DNA from 3 places in the Bradyrhizobium sp. USDA 3364 genome. Region 3 is predicted to be linked to each of the others. Evidence: riboswitches for the same ligand, from Rfam matches in the RefSeq annotation. Region 3 holds a riboswitch; each other region holds the start of a gene.
The links. Region 3 has a riboswitch for cobalamin ahead of metE (5-methyltetrahydropteroyltriglutamate--homocysteine S-methyltransferase). Riboswitches for the same ligand answer to the same signal wherever they lie in the genome.
Positions count from the first base shown of each region.

Region 1: it holds a riboswitch for cobalamin, as region 3 does, so the genes downstream of both, ACVILL_RS05785 (TonB-dependent receptor plug domain-containing protein) here and metE (5-methyltetrahydropteroyltriglutamate--homocysteine S-methyltransferase) in region 3, are expected to answer to the same signal.
Region 2: it holds a riboswitch for cobalamin, as region 3 does, so the genes downstream of both, metE (5-methyltetrahydropteroyltriglutamate--homocysteine S-methyltransferase) here and metE (5-methyltetrahydropteroyltriglutamate--homocysteine S-methyltransferase) in region 3, are expected to answer to the same signal.

Region 1 is NZ_JBSRYG010000002.1:1,219,360-1,224,709, reverse strand. It holds gene ACVILL_RS05800 (hypothetical protein) at 1-176, shown strand, start outside; gene ACVILL_RS05795 (hypothetical protein) at 394-912, shown strand; gene ACVILL_RS05790 (HAD family hydrolase) at 921-1,598, shown strand; gene ACVILL_RS05785 (TonB-dependent receptor plug domain-containing protein) at 1,969-2,613, opposite strand; gene ACVILL_RS05780 (hypothetical protein) at 2,612-2,908, shown strand; cobalamin riboswitch at 2,865-3,064, opposite strand; gene ACVILL_RS05775 (hypothetical protein) at 3,167-3,637, opposite strand; gene ACVILL_RS05770 (short-chain fatty acyl-CoA regulator family protein) at 3,650-5,071, opposite strand; gene ACVILL_RS05765 (acyl-CoA thioesterase) at 5,208-5,350, shown strand, end outside.
Region 2 is NZ_JBSRYG010000002.1:1,210,166-1,215,515, forward strand. It holds gene ACVILL_RS05735 (ribonucleoside-diphosphate reductase subunit alpha) at 1-1,885, opposite strand, end outside; cobalamin riboswitch at 2,000-2,210, opposite strand; cobalamin riboswitch at 2,332-2,532, shown strand; gene metE (5-methyltetrahydropteroyltriglutamate--homocysteine S-methyltransferase) at 2,647-4,992, shown strand; gene ACVILL_RS05745 (hypothetical protein) at 5,059-5,214, shown strand; gene prpB (methylisocitrate lyase) at 5,239-5,350, opposite strand, start outside.
Region 3 is NZ_JBSRYG010000002.1:805,406-810,755, forward strand. It holds gene metE (5-methyltetrahydropteroyltriglutamate--homocysteine S-methyltransferase) at 1-2,340, opposite strand, end outside; cobalamin riboswitch at 2,439-2,640, opposite strand; gene ACVILL_RS04040 (nodulate formation efficiency C protein) at 3,741-4,625, shown strand.

The sequences.
Region 1 (5,350 bases), 410 kb from region 3:
TTCGAGGCGAGTCAGGTCAAATCCTGCCGGGCTACATCAAATATGTGGATGGCAAACGGGGGCATTGCCTCGATCATCGCGTCAGTGTTTCTCAAGAAACCGCCAAGCTATGCGTTTATGAGACCCTTTACCTCGGAAACCCGGATACGTCCATCGATGGCCAAACTCACCGCTAAACCCGCTACAATATCGGTTTCTCGCTAGGTGATCTTATTGCGCAACGGATCTGCGCAGAGCAGGACCCAGATCCCATCATCGTCTCGTCCATGCCTTATACCGGAAGACCTTACGCTGACGGGTTATTTGCATCTCTGGTAGCGCGCGGCGTTAACGCTCAACGACGTGAAGTCATCGAGGCGCAATTCGCTGAGCGAACTCTCATCGGCCCAACCAGTGAGCGCAAGCATCGTATCGCTCGCAAATATCGGCTGGCTTCGACTGATGTTGGCAAACGCACGATACTCATTGCCGATGAAGCCCTCATTCGTGGCGATACCCGGCCGGACCGTGACGAATATGCTCCTTGCTGCGGGCGTCAAAGCTGTCCATTGGGGAATCGGTTCGCCACCTATCGTGGCTCCGAATTACTACGGCGTGGATATTGAGGCCATCGATGAACTGGCTTTTTGGCAGGCATGGAAACGGCTGTCCGCGCAACAGCAGAAGCAAAGCCTGCTGTTCAAAGACATCGAGCCGCATGTTCTTCAATCGGTTGAAAGCAGAATCGCTGCCGCGATCAACGCGACAACTGTGACTTACTTGCCCTTTTACCGATTGTCCTCGTTGCTGCCGCGCGGGAGCGAGGGAGTAGATTTATCACCCTTCACATTCGAAATGCCGACTTCTGCAGGTCAAAGCCGCGCAAACAGAGATCTGCATAGCCTTGTCGCTGACTACCAGAGCGCTGCCTGAGATTGAGTATGATGAGGCCCATTCTTGTTTTTGATTGGAATGGCACGTTGCTTGACGATGCCAGCGCACTACTCCAAACGACGAACGTTATCCTGAAACGTTTCGGTCGCCCGGCGATCGATTTAGACACCTTTCGGGATCATTGCGATGTCCCACTGTCCATTCTTTTCCGAAACATCGGGATGTCAGAATCGGAAGTCGCAGCCGTAGATCGCGATGGCAGTGCAATCTTCCATGACACTTACGAGCCGCTGGCCGATAAAGCAGATCTACGCGTGGGGGCGCGCACAATGCTGGAATGGGTTCGCCGGGAAGCGGCTTCGTCCATCATCGTGAGCAACCATATAGTCGCACCTCTTGTTGCTCAATTGCAAAGGCTCGGCATCGATCGCTGCTTCAACGACGTCCTGGCCTTTGAAAGCCGTGCCACGCAGAATAAGACGATGAGCAAAGGGGAGCGACTTCGGCGATATATGGTGCAAAACGATCTAAAGCCGGAGTCGACCTTCATTATCGGGGATATGCCGGTAGAAACTGATATTGCCCGAAGTCTTGGACTGATCAGCGTAGCCATTACCGGCGGATTTGTTTCCGAGGCGCGGTTGCGGGCTACGAAGCCGGACCACATCATCCAGAACCATCACGAGCTATTGCCGATCGTTCGAGAGCACGGCTCTTTCCACTAGGCGGGTAGCGGGGGCGCGGCAGCTAATAGTCCAATGCCGGTGAGACGCGCAGGGCTTCCGTACTGCGTCTATTTCAAGATTCCGGCCGAGCGCGATCTGAGCGAAATGTCTTGCTCGACAATATTACTCGGATTGCCCGTGCTCTAAAGGTCAAAGTCCACGCGCTTCTTGACGACGGCACTTACTGGACCAAGGCCTATCTCACGAGGCTTGCGGGTGACGGGCGAAGTGAACCGAAACATCCACGATTTGGTCTTTGGTCCCACTCCCAGCGACGAAGAGCCAGAGCCCGTCACCATCGCCCAACCGATCGCCTGGCCCGGCATGCTCAACCCTGTTTTACAGTGAGGGTTCCCATCGAGGTGGTCGGCTAGGTGCCGAGCGTATCGATCGAGCCGTCGAGTTCGCTCCTGATCGGTCCGGTGGTCAGCTGCTTGCTGACATAATTGACCGAGCCGCCGATCGTGGCGAGCCCCGACGTGATCGAGTTCGGGCCCTTGACGAATTCGACCTGCTCGAGGCTCGCCGTGTCCATCACGCGGGAGGTGATGTCTTGCGGACCGATCCAGATGCCGTTGTAGAGTGTGGTGATTTCGCTGCCCGTGAAGCCGCGCATCGAGAACCCCGCGGGTGGCGCCGGCGGCATCGCCCGACAGCACGCCAGTCGCCCCCCGCGCGGTCTCGGTCGTGGTGCGGTATCCTGCTCCTGCATCTGCTGCTGGCTGACGACTTCGACGGTTACGGGCGTCTCGTGTACCGTCAGGCCAAGCAGGCTGGTGCTGCCGGCTATCACGTTGCTGTTGAGCGGCGTCGCGGCCGTTGCTGCGAGAGGGGCCGGTCCCGGCACCGGCTTCGGCGCTGGCGCAGGCTGGCGTGCCGCACGCCGGACGCGCTTAGCGGGCCCGCAGCTTTCGCTGCCACGTTGCTCCGCGCTCGGCCGCGGCGTGGGCGGAGTGACGGTGACGGGATTGAGCTGCTGCGGTGTTTGCGCCGATGCCCGGCCGGCCGCGGCCATGGAAGCCATCACGATGCAAAGCGTGACCGCCGAACCGGCCAGCAAGCGGTGCTTGCGTGAAATCAGTGAAAGCCCTGAAATTCGCGCCGACGAGCGCAACGCAACATCATCTGAAATGAACACAGTGGTGACCAACGGCGAAGCAAAAAAGCCGTCACGTACATTGGCCGTGAGCGGCTGCCGTTCGCCCCAGATGCGGCAGATCCCAACCGGCTTTGCAACGCCCTGGAGCACCCCGCCCAATGCGTCAGCACATGACCACGACGGTAGCAAGGTTTCCTGGCTTGCGGCTTGACGCTTCCGACCACCTTCCCAGATTCGAATCGAATCCACTGGCTTCAAATGTCGTCGGCTCGCCGCTTACAGTTGCGGGGGCAGCTCCGGCCTAGTCCGTGAGGACGCACCGTATTCCCTTGATATGCCTTTCGGCACTACCGCCGATGAGCCTGAACGGCCCCTCCAAGCGAATCAAGCAAGTGGCGCTTGTCGAATGCGGAGTAGCAGCACATGTGGCAGTTTGGTCACGCCGAACGGCTGCGAGCATCTCGGACGTTCACGATCTGTTGGGATGGCGCCAATCCGCGATCTGCTGGGGCCGAGTCGCAAGCTCCCTGACAATATCGGGAGAATACAGGAAGAGGCTGACCTGCTTCCGACCGCTACTGAAGAAGGTGTGGCCAGCGGTCGGTACTCGACCTTGCTTCGACCACCGTCGCAATTCGGCTGAGGTGATCGACAGTATCTGCTCGACCATTCTCCCCGTCAGTGGCTCCTTTTGAAGCTTTTGCAGCTTCTGCTCGACGACTTCACAAACTTGCAGGACGGAGTTCACGTCGCCCAACGGGCAATGAATCAGAATACCCCCTTGGCAATCTGTCACGCTGCATTCGAGCCGCTGGCGAAAGGTCGATCGCGTGATTCGAAGTGCTTGCGCCGCCCTCTTGTGCGAGCCCGCCGTCAATTCTTCTGAAGGAAAGAACTCGATGGTCCGTGTCGTCAAAAGGCTGGCGGTGTTCAGATGCATATGTCCTCTCGGTCAGGGAGTGGAGGCTGCATAGGGAGAAAAGTAGGCGTGTTTTTCATCGATCATAAGCGGGCGTCCGAGCGGAGGGAAAGCCCTCTGCGGGCAATCGACGCGCTCACATACCTTGCAGCCTATGCCAATCGGCGTCGCGGACGCAGGATCGTGAACGTCAAGTCCTCGTGAGTAGACAATTTCTTCGGCGTGCCGGATGTCACATCCCAGGGCGACGGCAAACGTCTTGCTCAGCGAGCCATATCCCCCCTCGCGACGGGTGACGGTGCGCGCGATCCAGAGATACGTGCGATCGTCCGGCATTTGGGCAAGCTGGGTGAGGATGCGTTCAGGAGTCGTGAACGCTTCGTATACATTCCAAAGCGGGCAGGTGCCGCCAATCCGGGAGAAGTGAAAATCAGTTGCAGATTGTCGTTTCGAGATGTTTCCAGCGCGATCGACGCGGATGAAGAAGAACGGCACGCCGCGTGCGGAAGGCCGTTGTAGCGTACTCAGCCGGTGGCACGTGGTTTCGAAGCCGACGCCAAACTTCTGGCCCAGCAGCTCGATGTCATAGCGAAGCTTTTGAGCGGCACCCAAGAATTCCCCATAAGGCATGATCAGTGCTCCGGCGAAATAGTTGGCAAGCCCGATGCGGGCGAGCCCGCGCGTATCCGCATTGGTGAACCGTGCACCGTCGACCAGTGCTGACAATTCTCCATCGCAAGCCAGTAGGGCGATTTGAGTGGCCAACTGGAAAGCCTGTTGGCCCGGTTCCAGCTTTCGCGAGAGATGCAGGGCCGCGCATTCTTGGTCGAAGCGTCGATGTGCCGCAGCAGGCGCATCGTCGAACATCACCGTTATTCCAAATTTGTCGCGCAGATGGTCGCTAAGGCTCGCCGACGTCAGCTGGCGCGATGGCGCAAGCTGTTGCGCGAGCTGCTCGGCGGCGTCGTCCAGCTCGGCAAAGTAGTTGTGGCGTGCATAGAAGAAGTCGCGGACTTCCTCGTGGGGGGTCGAGGGCAGGATCGCGGTCGCCGCCTGGCGGTCCTCGCCGAGCCGCGCGGCGAGCACCGCGGTTTGCTCGATCGCGAGCCGGTGATTGCGGCTGAGCGAGATGATCGCCCGCGCTACCGCGGGCATGTTGACGGCGAGCTCCCGGATTTCGGCGGCTGATACGTTCTCGCCGACGACTGTGGGCGACAGCGTCTCGCGGAGGTCGGCAACCAGCCGCGCCTCGTCATCCTCCGAGAACATCTGCACGTCGACGCCGAAGACGGTGTTGAGTTTGAGCAGGACCGCAATCGTTAGCGGCCGCTGGTTGTTCTCCAACTGGTTGAGGTAGCTCAGCGAAATCCCGATCGCGGACGCCAGGGCCTGCTGGGTGAGGCGGCGCTCCTCACGCAGGCGCTTGAGCCGGACGCCCATGAAAGCCTTCTTCATTTGCTCCTCCGTCGGCTTCGCAAACTTCGCAGTTTTGCTACTCGCCCTTCGCAAGTATCCGCAATTTCAGCACTATTCACACTTTGGTCTATGCGGATATTGCGAATAGCGAGCAAAGTTGCAAGGGCGTCATTCGATGCAGGCTTCCTACGGGCAGGCGGTCAGCGCGGCCGAATCCACGTGTTTCGTCGAACTGGTCTTCCCCGACCAGGCCAACCATTACGGGACCCTGTTCGGCGGCAACGCGCTCAGCATGATGGGCAAGGCCGCCTTCGTGGC
Region 2 (5,350 bases), 400 kb from region 3:
CTGTGGCCTTCAGCCTGGCGTCGTTGAGCTTGCCGTCCTGTATGTGGTTGGCGAGGTTGATCGAGCCGAGATTGCACACCGCAGTCTCGTCGTCAGACGTGTTCAGCGTGATCTCGGTGCAGAGGTTCGAGGAGTGGATCACGCCGGCATGGCGCTGCGGCGAGCGCAGATTGGACGGGTCCTTGAAGGTGATCCAGGGATGGCCGGTCTCGAACAGCATGGTCAGCATCTTGCGCCAGAGATCGACGGCGCGAATCTGCTTGAACACTCGCATCTCGCCGCGCGCGGCCTTGGCCTCGTAATGGGCGTAGCGTTCGGCGAACGGCTTGCCGTAGAGATCGTGCAGGTCCGGCGTCTCGTCGGGCGAGAACAGCGTCCACTCGCCGTCAGCCTCGACGCGCTGCATGAACAAATCGGGCACCCAGTTCGCGGTGTTCATATCGTGGGTGCGGCGGCGGTCATCGCCGGTGTTCTTGCGCAGATCGAGGAATTCCTCGATGTCGACGTGCCAGGTCTCGAGATAGGCGCAGACCGCGCCCTTGCGCTTGCCGCCCTGGTTCACCGCGATCGCGGTGTCGTTGGCGACCTTGAGGAACGGCACCACGCCCTGGCTCTCGCCATTGGTGCCCTTGATGTGCGCGCCGAGCCCGCGGACGCGGGTCCAGTCATTGCCGAGCCCGCCGGAATATTTCGCCAGCAGCGCGTTATCCTTGATCGACTTGAAGATGCCGTCGAGATCGTCAGCCACGGTGGTGAGGAAGCACGATGAGAGCTGCGGCCGCTGCGTGCCAGAATTGAACAGGGTCGGCGTCGAAGCCATGAAGTCGAACGACGACAAGAGATTGTAGAACTCGATCGCGCGCCCCTCGCGGTCGATCTCGCGCAGCGCCAGACCCATCGCAACGCGCATGAAGAATGCCTGCGGCAGCTCGATGCGGTTGCCCCGAACGTGCAGGAAATAGCGGTCATACAGCGTTTGCAGCCCGAGGAACTGGAACGACAGATCGCGTTCCGGCTTCATCGCCGCCGCAAGCCGCGCCAGATCGAAGCGGCCGAGTTCGACATCGAGCAGTTCGGCCTTGATCCCGGTCTTGATATAGGCCGGGAAATACTCGGCATAGCGGCTCGCCATGTCGGCCTGCGAGGCGCTGGTCGGCATATCAAGCACATAGGACAACACCTCGGTGCGCAGCTTGTCGAGCAAGAGGCGCGCGCTGACATAGGTGTAGTTCGGCTCCTGCTCCACCAGGGTGCGCGCGGCCATCACCGAGGCGAGCGCCAGTTCATCCTGGCTGATGCCGTCATAGATGTTGCGCTGGGTCTCGGCGATCACGGGCGCAGCATCGACGCCATCGAGGCCGGCGCAGGCCTCGTTGATGATCAGCGCCAGCCGGGCGTGGTCGAGCGGCACCTCGCTACCGTTCGGCAATGTGATGTGAATGGCCGGCCCGGCCACAGGCTGGGCCACCGCCCTCGCCGCGTCCTGCTCAGCGCGCTGCCTCGTGCGCTCCTCACGATACAGCACATAGGCGCGCGCCACCTTATGGTGCTCGCTCCGCATCAGCGCGAGCTCGACCTGGTCCTGCACGTCCTCGATGTGGAAGGTGCGACCTTCGCTCATGCGACGCGTCAGCGCACTGAGGACCTCGGCGGTGAGCTGCTCGACAACCTCATGGACGCGGCGCGATGCGGCGGCGGTGTGCCCCTCGACCGCCAGGAACGCCTTGGTCATCGCAACCGAGATCTTGCTGGCGTCGAATTTCGACACCGTGCCATTGCGGCGGATCACCTGCATCGGAGGAGCGGCCTCCGGCGCGGCAAGCACTTCCGGACGCAGCAGGATGAGTGGCGCTGGCTTTGTTTCGCGATCGAGAGAGAGTGACATCGTGCAGACCCCGTGACGTTTGTTGGGGCCGGATGTCAGGGGACGCTGCATCATCCCGGCGGCAACGCACCGGCATGGCTGTGCAAGCGACCGCCGGGACACCCCGCCCGTGGACGTAATTTCGGTGTTACGGCAGGTCTCCTGACTCGCAGGTCGTCGTCGCTCCCGTGTCTTCCCGATGCGGACGACGCATCAGTGACGTGATTTCGGGAACAACTCGCTGCTTACAGTTGCGGGGGCAGTGCCGGATTTTCGGTGAGATCACCGGCTTCCCTCTTAGCCACCATGCTTTGCGGCATGACGGACCGTAACAACTATATCTGGTGTGATTTGGCACACTGTGTCAATGGGTCGCCAGAAAATGCGGATGGCGCCTGTTGATGATGTGAACAACGTCGCTCGATCACACGTGATGCCGCCCGAGTTGACGGCCACGCGAAGTTGCCGATAAGTGGCGGCGTCGTGGTTCTCCGAGAGGCACTTTCTCCCGGAGCTAAGAGGGAAGCCGGTACAATGCCGGCGCTGCCCCCGCAACTGTAAGCGGCGAGTTGTCGTCCACTCAAAGCCACTGAGGCGAAAGCTTCGGGAAGGCCAGACGACAGCTAGGACCCGCGAGCCAGGAGACCTGCCTCGACAACATGAACGTCCTCGGGCGGGGTGTCCCGGTGGTGCGGTTGCGACCCCGCACGCGCTTTTCCCGCGTCTTGCGGAGTCCAGACGTGTCACTACGGCCTTTGCCCCCAACTTTTGGGGTTAAGCCAATGTCTTCCACATCTACCTCCTCACTTGCTGTTGCGACTCTCGGCACGCCGCGGATCGGTCCGCGCCGTGAACTCAAGCTTGCGCTGGAAAGCTTCTGGGCCGGCGCGACAAACGAAAAGACGCTGATCGAGACCGGCGTCGGTCTGCGCGCCGCCAACTGGGCACGCCAGAAAAAGCTCGGCGTCTCGGTGATCCCGTCGAACGACTTCTCGTTCTACGACCAGGTGCTCGATACCTCGGTGATGGTCGGCGCGATCCCGGCCATCTATGGCTGGAGCAGCGGCCCGGTGCCGCTTGCGACCTATTTTGCGATGGCGCGCGGCGCTGAAGGTAGCGCGCATGACGCGTCGTGCGGTCACGCGCACCATAGCCAAGGTCATGGCGTACCGGCGCAGGAGATGACCAAGTGGTTCGACACAAACTACCACTACATGGTGCCCGAACTCTCTGCAGATCAGCAGTTCCGCCTCGCCTCACGCAAGCCGATCGAGGAATATGAGGAAGCCAAGGCCCTCGGTTACCAGACCCGACCGGTGCTGGTCGGCCCGGTTACTTTCCTGAAACTCGCCAAGAGCAAGGACGCCGGCTTCGAACCGCTGTCGCTGCTGGACCGCCTGCTTCCGGTCTATATCGAGGTACTGCGCGAGCTTGCCCGCCGCGGCGCCGAATGGGCGCAGATCGACGAGCCCTGCCTGGCGCTCGATCTCGACGATACCGCCCACGATGCGCTGCGTCGCGCCTATGGCGAGATCGCCAAGGCGGTGCCGCAGATCAAGATCATGCTGGCGAGCTATTTCGGCAGCCTCGGCGCAAACCGCGACACTGCGTTTGCGCTCCCCGTCGCCGGCCTGCATTTCGACTTGGTGCGCGCGCCCGAGCAGCTCGATGACCTCGCCCACCTGCCCGCTGAGCGCGTCGTCTCGCTCGGCGTGCTCGACGGCCGCAACATCTGGCGCGCCGATCTCAGCAAGCTGCTCAACCGGCTGGAACCGGTCGTCGCGAAGCTCGGCAAGAACCGTGTGCAGATTGCGCCGTCCTGCTCGCTGCTGCACGTGCCGATCGATCTTGCCCTCGAAGCGAAGCTCGACGCCGAGGTCAAGAGCTGGCTCGCCTTCTCGGTGCAGAAGATGGAGGAACTGGTCGCGCTCGGCACCGCGCTTGCAAGCGGCCGCGATTCGATCGCGGCTGCGCTGACGGCCTCCGACGCGTCTGCCGCCGCGCGCAAGACCTCGCCGCGGATTCACGATGCAAAGGTTACGCAGCGCATGGCTGGCATTGACACCGCGATGCGCGGCCGTGCCAGCTCCTTCGAGGAACGAACCGAAGTACAGCGCGCGCGGTTCAATCTTCCGGCGTTCCCGACCACCACCATTGGCTCGTTCCCGCAGACGCTCGAGGTCCGCAAGTCGCGCGCCGCGCATGCCAAGGGCAGCCTGAGCGACGCCAGCTACAAGACCTTCCTGCAGGAGCAGACGGCAGAGACTGTGCGCTGGCAGGAAGCCATCGGCCTTGATGTACTGGTCCATGGCGAGTTCGAACGCAACGACATGGTGCAGTATTTCGGCGAGCAGCTCTCCGGCTTCGTATTCACCGAGCATGCCTGGGTGCAATCCTATGGCTCACGCTACGTCCGGCCGCCGATCCTGTTCGGCGACGTGTCGCGCCCGAAGCCGATGACGGTCGAATGGTGGCAATACGCGCAGTCGCTGACCAAAAAGCCGATGAAGGCGATGCTGACCGGCCCGGTCACGATCCTGAATTGGTCATTCGTTCGCGACGACATCCCGCGCAGCGAAGCCTGCCGGCAGATCGCGCTTGCGATCCGCGACGAGGTCGCCGACCTCGAAGGTGCCGGCGCGGGCATGATCCAGATCGACGAGGCGGCGCTGCGCGAAGGCCTGCCGCTGCGCCGTTCGGAGTGGACGACCTATCTGGACTGGGCGGTGGAATGCTTCCGCATCTGCTCGTCGGGCGTCCGCGACGAGACCCAGATCCACACCCACATGTGCTACTCCGAGTTCAATGACATCATCGACGCGATCGGCGCGATGGACGCCGATGTGATCTCGATCGAGACCTCGCGCTCGAAGATGGAGCTGCTGGATGCATTCCGGAACTACCGTTATCCGAACGAGATCGGTCCCGGTGTCTACGACATCCACTCGCCGCGCGTGCCTGAGATCAACGAGATGACCGAGCTGCTCAAGCTAGCGCGCCAGCGCCTGTCGGACGGCCAGCTCTGGATCAACCCGGATTGCGGCCTGAAGACCCGCAAATGGGAAGAGGTCCGCCCTGCCCTCGTCAATATGGTCGCTGCTGCGCACGCCTTGCGGGTGGCGTCCTGACACTACGGAGACTGCCGATGCAGTTCTGGATCAAATGCACCCGCTTTGGCAAAGCGACGCCCTACCATGTCAACATCTCGCTGGTCGGCGGGATTGTCACGCGAGGGCGACAGGACGATCCTGGAATTCGTCGGCAGCAACGCTCAAATCATCGAAGTGAACGAGACGCCCGAAAAAATTCTGGCGATTCACCTCGGTGGGTCGGGAGAGCGGCGCTCTTGAACGAGCGCCGCGCCTGCCCGACGACTATCGCCGCTGCGGCATGCCCTCGGGAATGATGGTCTGAACGATCGAGGCGTCGAGCGCCTCGTACTCATGCAGGCCGATTGTGGCATAGAGCTCGGCGCGTGTCTGCATC
Region 3 (5,350 bases):
ACTTGGCCGATCAGATGCCCCGCGCAGTTGCCGGGCGGCGGCGACCATGTTGATCAGCGCCGGGCGAACCTCCTCCCATTTGCGCGTCTTCAGACCACAGTCCGGATTGACCCAGAGCTGCGAATCCTGCAACCGCTGCCGAGCCAATGCCATCAGCTCCCGCATTTCCCCTACCTCGGGAATGCGTGGAGAATGGATGTCGTACACGCCCGGCCCGATCTGATTGGGATATTTGTAGTTCCTGAACGCGTCGAGCAGTTCCATCTTCGAACGCGACGTCTCGATCGAGATGACATCCGCATCCATTGCAGCAATGGCGTCGATGATGTCATTGAACTCAGAATAGCACATATGCGTATGAATCTGGGTTTGATCTGCAACGCCTGATGAGCAAATGCGGAAGCTGTCGACGGCCCATTGAAGGTAGGCCGCCCACTCCGATCGACGCAACGGCAATCCTTCGCGGAGGGCAGCTTCGTCGATCTGGATCATGCTCGCACCGGCTATCTCGAGATCGCGGACTTCGTCGCGTATCGCCAGTGCGATCTGCCGGCAGACCTCGCCTCTTGGAATATCATCGCGAACAAACGACCAGTTCAAGATCGTTACTGGCCCGGTCAACATCGCCTTCACCGGCTTGCTGGTCAGTGATTGCGCGTAGAGCCACCAATCCACAGTGATCGGTTTTGGCCGCGAAACATCTCCGAATAGGATCGGTGGCCTGACACAGCGCGAGCCATAGGATTGCACCCAACCATTCCTGGTGAATGCGAATCCGGCGAGTTTCTCGCCGAAGTACTGCACCATGTCATTGCGCTCAAACTCGCCGTGCACGAGCACGTCCAGACCAATGTCCTCCTGCCAACGCAGAGCGCGCGCAGTCTCCTCCTTGAGGAATTTGTCGTACTTCTCGTCGCTCATGGCGCCTTGCGAATGTGTCGCGCGGGCATTACGGACCTCAGGGGTTTGCGGGAAGGATCCGATCGTCGTGGTGGGAAAGGCAGGTAGTCTAAAGCGCTTGCGTTGGATCTCGGCTCGACGGACAAATGGGCTGGCGCGCCGGCGCATGGCCTCGTCGATCGCTCGCATCCGCACCGCAAGATTGGCATCACGGATCTTTGGTGAAGTCCGACGGCCAGTCACGGCCGACTGCGATTCAGCAAGACTTTGAGCAACATTCTGATCACCCGCGAGTGCCCGCGCCAGGATCGCAAGCTCACGCATCTTCTGTACCGAAAAGGCAAGCCAACTCTTGAGATCGGATGCAAGTCCGGTCTCGAGTTCAACATCGACGGGCACATGGAGCAGCGAGCAGGACGGAGCGATCTGAACACGATCCCTGCCTAGCTTCGCAATGGCGGGATCCAGTTGCTGGCGGAGCGCCGACAGGTTCGACCGCCAAACATTTCGCCCGTCGACGACGCCGAGGGACATGACGAGATCACTTCGCCGAGCAGCAATGATCCGGTCCAACAGGTTCGGTGCGCGAACCAAATCCACGTGCAGTCCGGCAACGGGCATGTTCAAAGCTGTGTCCAGATTATCGCCGAGATCGCCGAAATAGCTCGCGACCATGATCTTGACGTTTGGTACTTCCCTGGCGAGCCGATCATAGACGTGCAGCAAAGATCTTCGCGTCCCCTCCTCCAGATCCAGGACCAGGCAGGGCTCGTCGCATTGAACCCAGTTTGCTCCCCTTTTGCCTAGTTCTTGCAGAACCTCGATATAGACCGGTAATAGCTCATCCAGGAGTGACAGCGGCTGGAACGCAGGATCCGGACTCTTGCCAAGCTTCAAGAATGTGACCGGCCCGATCAGGACAGGGCGCGTCTGGAACCCTAGGGCCTTGGCTTCCTCATACTCCTCGATAGGCTTGCGAGAAGATAGGCGGAACGTCTGTCCGCGATGAAATTCAGGAACCATGTAGTGGTAGTTGGTGTCGAACCACTTGGTCATCTCCTGTGCGGGCGCGCCAAATCCGCCCGATCCGTGGCTGCAACTGGTATTCTGGCGAACGCATTGTGAACCGCGCGCCATGTCGAAGTACGTCTTGAGCGAAACCGATTCGATTTTCGACGCGTAGACTTCCGGGATGGCACCAACCATGACAGAGGTGTCGAGCACTTGGTCGTACAACGAAAAATCGTTGGACGGAATGACGGTGACACCGAGGGATTTTTGGCGAGCCCAGTTCGCAGCACGCAGGCCAGCTGCGTCCTCGAGCAATTGCTGTTCGCTGATTGCGCCGGTCCAGTAACTTTCAAGCGCGCGTTTGAGCTCGCGTCTTGGACCGATCCGAGGCGTTCCAAGCGTGGCGACCGGAAGGGAGAGAAGAGACATAGCGCTAACCCCGTAGTTGGGGGCAAAGGCCATGGCGGACGCAAGCACAATCGCCCGAGGGCGGCTGCTTGGCGTACCACCGGGACACCCCGCCCGTGGACGTATATGTGGTCGAGGCAGGTCTCCTGGCTCGCGGGTCATCGCTGCTGTCCGGCCTTCCCGAAGCTGTACGGGCTTCAGTGACTTTGTTGGACAGCGGCTCGTCGCTTACAGTTGCGGGGGCAGCGCCGGCATGTTCACCGGCTTCCCTCTTAGCTCCGAATCCAGCGGGACCGGAGAACCTCTACGATTTGGATTATCGGCAAGAGACCTCTTCCGTCAACCTCTCAGATGATTCACTCACGTCAATGCCGCCATCATCGGTGACTCAAATGGCTATTTAACGTCGAAAGTTCACCACGATTGGAAGCTCTCTCCGATACATGTGTCGAAAGAATTGTCGAAGGCGCAATTCGCGGCGCTTCCAACGCGCCAGCATCCTGTCTCTCGACAGTCAAGTACCGCCGCCAGGGGCAAAACATCTGCGCAACCATTCATCAGCATGCCCGGCGCGCATGTTGATCTGCGTGCCAACCAATCCTAGTAGGCGACTTGCGATCCGTGATGCCGATAATGCGCAGGAACTTGAGCACTGGGCGACCCGCAATGAAAATGGCTGCTTGGAGCACCGTTGGCGTCTTTGCTGTAACCGTCTTTGCGGTCGGCCTGTTCGGGTGGTTGGTGTAAGCGTTCATGAATCAATCCGTCAGACAGATGCTCTCGAGAATGTTGAGCAACTCGAGAGGAAGTTAGCGCGACTAGATCGTTTCTCGCTTACCGGCTGACGCGATTGGAAACAGCGGCTGACAAACCATGAATGCGGAGCCGAGGCGGCTGGACGATTGGCCGTGCGCGTAGGCGGATACGGGCGCTCCATATCATTGCCTGCCTGGCGCCTCGCATAACGATTCCACACGCCCGTCGATGATGAGCGTTTTTTGCTTATTAGCATCTGCGAGCCTGTAGAGATTCGCGGGCGTTTGGGTGACCATACCGCGCGGACGGTTCGACAGCATTTACGAATGCTGCCCGATTTTTTATCCGTAGATTGCCGCAGCCTTCCTTGCGCCAAGCCCGCGCGGATCGGCGGAATGGAAACATTGAAACGAGCGCAGGTCGGAAAGCCGACAAACGCTACACGAATCCGGCGTGATTTGCCGGGTATTTCCTGGCACGAAGGATGCAGGCTCAAGATGCCCGGGCTTCTCCCCCCTGGGCAGGTCCAGCACAGCAAATTGAGGTTGTCGCTGGCCCACTGAAGTTAGCGGCGCGTGACGTCGAGGGGACTGCGCCTGCTCGCGCGGCATATCGGCAGGCGCCCGCGTCACGTTGCCGCTAACTTCTTGCAATCGAGGATAGCATTGAAGGCTGCCGCTTTGACGTGTGGATGCAAAACCGATGGTCCTGCCGCTATGAAGAGAATGTCTGCAAGAGGCGCGCTTTGTCTCTGTCAATTGCTGATTTTCCTTGCTGGGCTGGTTGCGACGGGCAACAGTGCGCGAGCCGGCGAAAACGCGCTTGTCGAACGAGTCAAGTCAACCTGGCGAGCACGAGACGGTGAGACAATCGAGCACATTGTCTCCAAAGTCTCGAAAGTGGCTCACTTCGTCCCTCGAAACTGGGGAATCGCCGAAGGCATCGACCACACTGAGTATGTTTATCTTTCCTGGACCAGACATCAGGATAACAGATCAGACGAACATTACGTTATTACCTGGAAGGTCGGGACCGACGGAAAGATTGAAGTTGCGTCTCCCTATGCAAAGCCCATCGAACTCGGCTGGCGTGCCCTGGCGCTTTCACTCATCGCCAGTGAAGTCACCGACGGAGAAAAAGACGCAAACCTTCGTTTTCTGCATGATCCGGTCAATTTCAACTTTGTGACGACCGCGCGGGGCAAGCTCGGAGATCTACTGCGGCGCGGCCGCTGTCATGTCATCGAACCTGTTGTCGTGGATTACGTGACGGCGGCGAATGACAAGCCGACCGAGAAAGCGGACCGGTGGCGCGTTCTGCTGTTGGTGAACTGCAACATACCAGGCCCGCGTTATTTTACGGAGAATGGCGTCATCACCTTCGAGAAGCGCGAGGGGCACGATTGGGAGCCGCAATCTTTCCTTGCCAAGAGGATTGCGACCTCTCCTCCCGGCTCTTGGTTCCATCACATAGAGCCAAACGAACGGGAGGCGTTCGAGGGGGTGGGAAAGGCCTCGACAAATAATCAGGACGGCAGCGCTACTCCTTGAGCACCGAGCGGGTCGGGCCAACAGCAAGACCCATGCGCTGAAATAGTGACGCGTCCAGCTATGCCAGCAGCAGGCAAGCCCTTCTCCGACCTGCAAGCCCCCAATCGAGAAAGCCGGGCATCAGGATGGCTCTTGCCCATTCAGAAGAGTAGCAGCGGCGGAACTGGTACAAAAAGACACATCCGAGCTCTCGCCAGAGCGCCACGTCATCCTTCAGGACCAAGCGAGGCGATGCTGAGGCCAAGCCCGACCCGGCGTGCGCGCAGCGCATCGCGCGACCAACAAGCACCCGCGGGAGCGAGTGCAGCGACGAGACCGGTTCAAGAGGGACCCCGGGAACGGGCAGTGATAGCGACGCCGGCATGCTCAATGGCGGCGGGACCCTTTCCCGAGTGCCCCCGGCGAGGAGCTCCGCAGCCTTGCTGCGAGGATCAAAGATCGAACTGAGCTTAATCTAAATTTCCTCGCGCGCATTCGTCTGGCGTCATAGATCTTGATTTGAAGCGTGGGAAAACGCTTCTTTAGTTCTGCTCCACCAGCCCGGGCGCCGTCTCTGGTTGCGAATTCGGCCTTGAGCCGGCCGTCCACTTCTAGCGCGTAATAAGAGACCGGCAATTCGGGGGTGGCCATAACCATTTCAGTCCCATTGTCAGCGAGGCGGTTGAACATGATGACTAGCGTGAGTCGCCCAAGTCCCGCCAGCGCGAATGCCGCAATGCCTGACT